DNA from 2 places in the Fructilactobacillus hinvesii genome. Region 2 is predicted to be linked to the other one. Evidence: predicted binding sites of a transcription regulator. Region 2 holds the regulator's gene; the other holds the start of a gene.
What was found. The regulator Rex, encoded in region 2, represses fermentation and respiration genes when NADH is low (regulators of the CRP and FNR family bind a similar motif). The targets are predictions, from matches to a motif close to TTGTGAANTANTTCACAA.

Region 1 (3,423 bases), 470 kb from region 2:
AACGACTCATCAATCGAATACGGCAATAAATCTTCTTCAGCCGCATATTCAGTAAAGATCCGATTAATCTCTAAATTCTTTTTAATGTACAAGTTCATCCGTGGTGGTACTAACAATAAGCGCTCATCATGCGGAAGTTCGTACTGCCGGTTAACGTTATGTAACCCAAATAGTTGTTTGGCTCGCGGGGAAGCTGCCAGGATCAGCCCACCCTTAGTGTTTGCAGTTTCTGACATCACACATAAAACGGCTGTTAGTGGATTTAAGCCCCGTGCCACGCTCTCACAGCTCGCGTAGAAAGATTTATTATCAATGAAAAAATAGACCCCATGGGGTTCTGCTGCATAGTTCATAATTTCATCTCCCGAACACTTGTTCGGTTATCATTGTACTCTAACCCTCCAGACCTGTAAACGACCATTGCGACATTTGGTATAATTAAAGTGTAATAATTTACTATTTTTACTAGTTTTAATTTGGAGGAAAATCATGTTAAACGCCTATCAAAAGTTTTGGGACAATCTCTTTAACTTTCGTGGAACTGCTACAATTATTGAATTCTGGATTCCATTGATTTTTAACTACATCTTGGCCTTTCTGATTGCCTGGTTGCTGGGGTTGTTAGCTGGAACGGTTTCCGGTCAATTAGTTTCGATCATTTATGGAATCATGTTCTTATTAGCCTGGATTGGGAGTATCTCTGTTACCGTCCGCCGGTTCCATGATTCAAATCATTCTGGTTGGTGGTTTTGGATCCAAATCATTCCTGTAATTGGTGATTTTTGGTTACTAATTCTCTTAATCATTCCTACCAATCATGCCAGTCGGTGGCGCTAACCAAAAACAGCCCTAGTTAGAAAATGCTAACTAGGGCCGTTTTTTTATGCTAATTAATTAAAGACCATTCCACCATCAATTAAGAGGGATTGTCCCGTCATGTAATTTGAATCGGGACCAGCGAGATAAGAAACACAACCCGCTACGTCTTCTGGTTGTGAAAGCCGTTTTAAAGCGATGTCTTTGGCAAATTGTTCCATGCCCCATTCAAACGGCTTGCCGGCTTTATCAGCCACTTGTTGCGCAATGTCGTTCATCATTGGCGTCACCACAATTCCAGGACAAAAGGCATTCACAGTGATCCCATCGTCTGCCAGTTCCTTGGCAGTAGTTTCTGTAATCCCCCGAATCGCAAACTTAGTGGAGCCATAAACGGTTAAGTTCGGGTTCCCCGTCATTCCCGCTTGTGAAGAAGCGTTAATGATCTTACCAGAATGACCTAACTTTTTGAACATCGTAGCTGCAGCTTGGATGCCCCACACCGTTCCCCCAACGTTAATCCGTTCTGCTTCTGCCAAAACTTCCGGAGTAACTTCAAAAATTGGGGTCGTCGGAGCTACTCCAGCATTGTTGACCATGACGTTAAAATCACCAAAGTGGTCATAGGCCTTTTGCACGGCAGCAAACACTTCATCACGTTCGGCAACGTCAGCTTGAATTGCAATTGCATCCCCGTGATCATTTTGAATTTCTTTGGCGACTGCTTCCACCTTATCGAGCGTCCGCCCCACTAAGGCGACTGCAAAGCCATCGTGGTGCAACCGTTTTGCGATTGCTTCTCCAATTCCCTGTCCTGCTCCGGTAATTAAAGCAACTTTTTTCATGTCCATTCCTACTTTCTTTTAAATTAATGGTTTCATTATACCTTAATTTGTTAATAAGTGCACAAAGAAATTAACTTTAAAAAAGGTGGTTGGAATTCCATCGAATCCCAATCACCTTTTTTAAGGATTTTCCTAGCTTGGTTCAAATCAACAATAAATTAGCTACTTTCCATCCTGTTCCGTGTCGGATTGCAGTACGGTCATAAAGGCTTCCTGTGGAATATCAACCTTTCCAACCGCCTTCATCCGTTTCTTTCCACGTTTTTGTTTTTCCAGCAACTTGGCACGTCGGTCCGGATCACCAGTATGAATCCGAGAAGTAACGTCCTTTCGGTACGCCTTGATATTAGTCCGGGCAATAATCTTGGACCCAATCGCTGCTTGTACAGGAATCTCGAAGTTTTGCCGTGGAATGATTTCCTTTAACTTCCGCACAATGTCACGACTTCGTTCCTCCGCGAACTGCCGGTGGGCAATGAAACTCAACGCGTCTACTTGATCACCGTTTAACAAGATATCCACTTTAACCAAGTCACTGGCGTGATAACCATCCACCTCGTAATCCAATGAGGCATACCCCTTAGTACTGGACTTGAGCTTGTCAAAGAAATTAAAAATAATTTCTGACAGCGGCATTTGGTAAATCACGTTAACCCGCGCATCATCCAGGTACTCCATCGTCACAAATTCCCCCCGACGCGCCTGACACAGTTTCATTACGGCACCCACGTAGTCATTGGGAACCATGATGGTGGCCTTCACGTATGGTTCTGCAATGCTTTTAATGGAGGAAACATCCGGCATTTCGGCTGGATTTTCGACTTCGACCATGTTTCCACCAGTTAAATAAACGTGGTAGGTTACTGAGGGAGCCGTCGTAATCAAATCGAGGTTAAATTCGCGTTCCAACCGTTCCTGCACCACGTCCATGTGCAATAAACCTAAGAATCCACAGCGAAAACCAAAGCCCAGCGCTTCTGAAACTTCTGGTTCAAATTCAAGGGAGGCATCGTTTAACTTTAATTTCTCTAATGCTTCTCGTAAATCTTCGAACTTGGCGTTGTCAGTCGGATAAAGTCCCGCATAGACCATCGGAATCATTTCTCGATAACCCGGTAGCGCTTTTTCTGCTGGATGATTGGCCAGCGTAATCGTATCTCCCACCCGAGTCTGGGTGATGTCCTTAATACTAGCGGTTAAATAACCAACATCTCCAGCCATCAAAAAGTCCCGCGGAAGCGGTTTAGGTGAGTTCACCCCCACCTCAGTTACTTCGTACTCGCTCCCACTGTTCATCAAGCGAATCCGATCTCCGGCCTTCACAACACCCTCAAAAATCCGGACGCTAAGGACTACACCCCGATAATCATCGTAAATGGAGTCAAAGACCAATCCCTTCAAGGGTGCATCGATTTCACCAGTGGGTGCTGGAATTTTAGCCACAATTTCTTCCAACAATTTGTCTACATTTAACCCGGTTTTAGCACTAATTTCGACCGCATCACTGGTATCAAGGCCAATCACGTCCTCAATTTCTTGTTTGACCCGTTCTGGTTCTGCTGAGGGGAGATCAACCTTGTTAATGACTGGTAAAATTTCTAGGTCATCATCAAGCGCCAAGTAAACGTTGGCTAACGTCTGGGCTTGAATTCCCTGGGTGGCGTCCACCACCAGGATGGCCCCTTCACAGGCGGCCAAACTCCGAGATACTTCGTACGAAAAGTCTACGTGTCCAGGGGTATCAATTAAATGGAAAACGTAA
Region 2 (3,423 bases):
TTATTCAAAACTAAGGTTGGCAGAACTTCACCACCAATGTCATCAGCAATCATCAAGAGGGAACGACCTTGTTCCACAACGGATTGTAACAATGGCATGATGTCTTGCATGTTGTTAATCTTTTTGTCAGTAATCAAGATGTATGGGTTGTCTAAGTCAGCTTCCATCTTTTCTTGATCGGTTACCATGTATTGTGACATGTAACCACGGTCAAATTCCATTCCTTCAACCACGTCCAAGCTGGTTTCTACTCCCTTGGAGTCTTCGATGGTAATTACTCCATCGTTACCAACTTTTTCCATAGCATCGGCAATCAAACTACCCACTTGTTTACTTGCAGAAGAAATCGAAGCAATTTGGGCAATGTCGTCTTTGCTTTCCACTTTGTGACTCATCTTGTGTAAGCTGTCAACGGCTGCCTTGGTTGCCTTTTCAATTCCACGGCGCACACCAACTGGGTTAGCACCAGCAGTCACGTTCTTCATTCCTTCTTTAACGATGGCTTGCGTTAAAACTGTGGCAGTCGTGGTTCCGTCCCCGGCCACATCGTTCGTCTTAGAAGCAACTTCAGAAACTAACTTAGCTCCCATATTTTCGAAGTGATCTGGTAAACTAATTGCTTTAGCAATCGTCACCCCGTCGTTCGTGATGGTTGGATCTCCGGCAGTTTCTTCCAAAACCACGTTCCGACCCTTTGGTCCCATCGTCGTTTTAACTGTGTCAGCTAACTTGTCAACACCTTTAAGCATGGCGCTCCGAGCGTCATCTGAAAACTTTAATTCTTTAGCCATTTTTATTCACCTCATATTAATTAATTGAAACTTACTAATTAATTTTGATTGTTAATTTGCTTTATTTAACGATTGCGAGGAGGTCACTTTCATGCATGACCAGGTATTCTTGATCCCCATCGTTAACCTTCGTCCCAGCGTACTTATCAAATACAACAACGTCGCCTTCGTTAACCACGGGAGCAACCTTTTCACCGTTATCAAGAATCCGGCCCGTTCCAACCGCAACGACCTTTCCTTGGGTTGGCTTTTCCTTAGCGTTTTCTGCTAATACAATGCCACCGACCGTTTCTTCCGGTTGGTCTTGAACTTCAATAATGACACGATCTCCAATTGGTTGTAACATCTTAAATCCCTCCAATAAAGTAACGTTTTAGCACTCAAACTCTTCAAGTGCTAATTACATTATTTAATATAAGCTCCCCCGCAGCAAAATGCAAGAATTTAGCTTCAAAAAAAGAGTTACTGCAACAGTAACTCTTAGTCTTCGCCGGCATGATCGTAATGATCAATAAAATAAATTAAAGTTTGCAGTTCGTTGGTGAGGTCAACATTGTGAACCCGAATTCCAGCGTCCACGTTTAAACGCCGGGAGGTAAAGTTCAAAATCCCCTTCACACCTGCTTCAGAAACCTGATCTGCCACATCCTGAGCCACGTTGGTGGGGACAGTCAAAATGGCCACACTAATTTGTTGGTCACGCAGTTGCTTAATCATCTGATCCATTGGATAAATGGGCACTCCCCCTTGGATCGTGTTCACGTTCTTCGGGTTCACGTCAAAGGCAGCGGAAATGCGGATGTTACTATCCTGGTGAAAGTTAAAGTTCAACAGGGCGTGCCCCAAATTGCCGACTCCGACCAGGGCCACGTTGGTTAAACGGTCCTGGTGCAGAATGTTTTTAAAAAACTCCAAGAGATTGTCAACATCATATCCGTATCCTCGTTTGCCGAGGGCACCAAAATAAGAAAAATCTCTGCGGATGGTGGCGGAATCAACGTGAATTGCATCGGCTAGTTCAGTCGATGAAACCCGCGTTTTGCCTCCATCGTGTAAAATATTTAAGTAGCGGTAATACAATGGTAACCGCTTTGCGGTTGCGCGGGGAATTTTCACTTCTGCCATTAGTTGATGGCCTCCTTCAAGTTAGTCGTACTTTTCCTTTTCTCATTTTACCACAAAGTTCCAGCTTGTGAATTTGCTCGTTAAAGCCGCCGGACTTCTTTAATGTAGAGGGTGCTTCTTGCCGTGCCCAGCAAGCTCCAGCTTGGGAGTGCTTGTGAATGGTTTCGTTCCCGTTGGAATTAAAAACGGGCAAAATATGATAAGATGGCGAAAGGAGGAATCATCATGATTATCTTACAGGCACAACACCTGACGAAACGTTTTAACGGGACCGCCATTTTTGACAATCTAAACCTCACCATCAACGACCACAGTCACATCGGACTGGTGGGTCAAAACGGGGCGGGAAAATCAATACTTTTAAAACTACTCGTTGATCCCCAAACTGCTAGTGAGGGCCACGTAACTACTAAACAAGGGCTGTCAATTGGTTATCTCCCTCAAAATACCGGTCTTCATTCAAACCGAACCATCGAAGCCGAGTTAGAACTACCCTTTTCTACTTTAATTCAAACCGAAAAACGCCTACATCAATTAGAACTTGAAATGAGTCAATCGGACGTGAGCAACGATCCTGAGCGGTTAGCAACAATTTCCAAAACATATGACCAACTGCAAGCTGACTTTACCCGCCAAAACGGTTACGGTTACCACGCAGAGATTCGGACCATCATGAGTGCGTTTGGTTTTACCACGGCTGACCAAAATCGTCCGATTAACGAACTGTCTGGTGGTCAGCAAACTCGAGTGGCCTTGGCCAAGCTTCTGTTAGAAAAACCCGATCTTTTGATTCTAGACGAACCAACTAACCACATCGACATGGAAACTACGGCGTGGCTGGAGAACTTCTTAAAATCGTACGGAGGAGCGCTGCTGGTGGTTTCTCACGATCGGTACTTTCTCGATCAGGTTGTCAATGAAATCGAGGACCTCGAACACGGTCGGCTGACGCACTACTCCGGAAACTACAGTTTTTTTGTGAAAGAAAAGCAGCACCAGCAAGCAGTGGCCGCAAAGCAATACGAAAAACAACAGCACCAAATCAAAAAGGATGAAGAATTTATCCAAAAGAACTTGGTGCGCGCTTCAACCACTAAACGAGCCCAGTCCCGGCAAAAACAGCTGGCTAAACTCGACCGGGTGGAAAAACCTCATCCAGAACATGCCACCGCCCACTTCCAGTTTCAACCGGAACGAAAAAGTGGCGAAGTAGTGCTTGACGTCGAACAACTGGGGATTGGCTACACAACTCAGCTCAGCTATCCGATTGAACTTCACCTCCGGCGCGGCTATCGAGTGGCGGTTTTCGGTCCCAACGGGGTCGGTAAATCAACCCTGCTCAAGACGATTGTGAGTGAACTCCCACCCCTAAAGGGAACCATCCGCTTTGGAACGGGCGTTCAGATTGGATACTACGACCAGCAACAGGCTCAATTACATCCAGAAAAGGATGTCCTCCACGAACTGTGGGATGACTATCCCACCACTCCCGAACGAGAAATTCGAT

Region 1: a site for Rex is predicted at 1,709-1,726, ahead of M3M39_RS04405 ((S)-acetoin forming diacetyl reductase). Genes of this name have one in related genera too.

What each region holds. Positions count from the first base shown of each region.
Region 1 covers NZ_CP097118.1:883,414-886,836, reverse strand. The annotation lists gene M3M39_RS04415 (Y-family DNA polymerase) at 1-353, opposite strand, end outside; gene M3M39_RS04410 (DUF805 domain-containing protein) at 490-837, shown strand; gene M3M39_RS04405 ((S)-acetoin forming diacetyl reductase) at 891-1,661, opposite strand; gene lepA (translation elongation factor 4) at 1,824-3,423, opposite strand, start outside.
Region 2 covers NZ_CP097118.1:1,349,188-1,352,610, forward strand. The annotation lists gene groL (chaperonin GroEL) at 1-791, opposite strand, end outside; gene groES (co-chaperone GroES) at 853-1,137, opposite strand; gene M3M39_RS06870 (redox-sensing transcriptional repressor Rex) at 1,272-1,916, opposite strand; gene M3M39_RS06875 (ABC-F family ATP-binding cassette domain-containing protein) at 2,142-3,423, shown strand, end outside.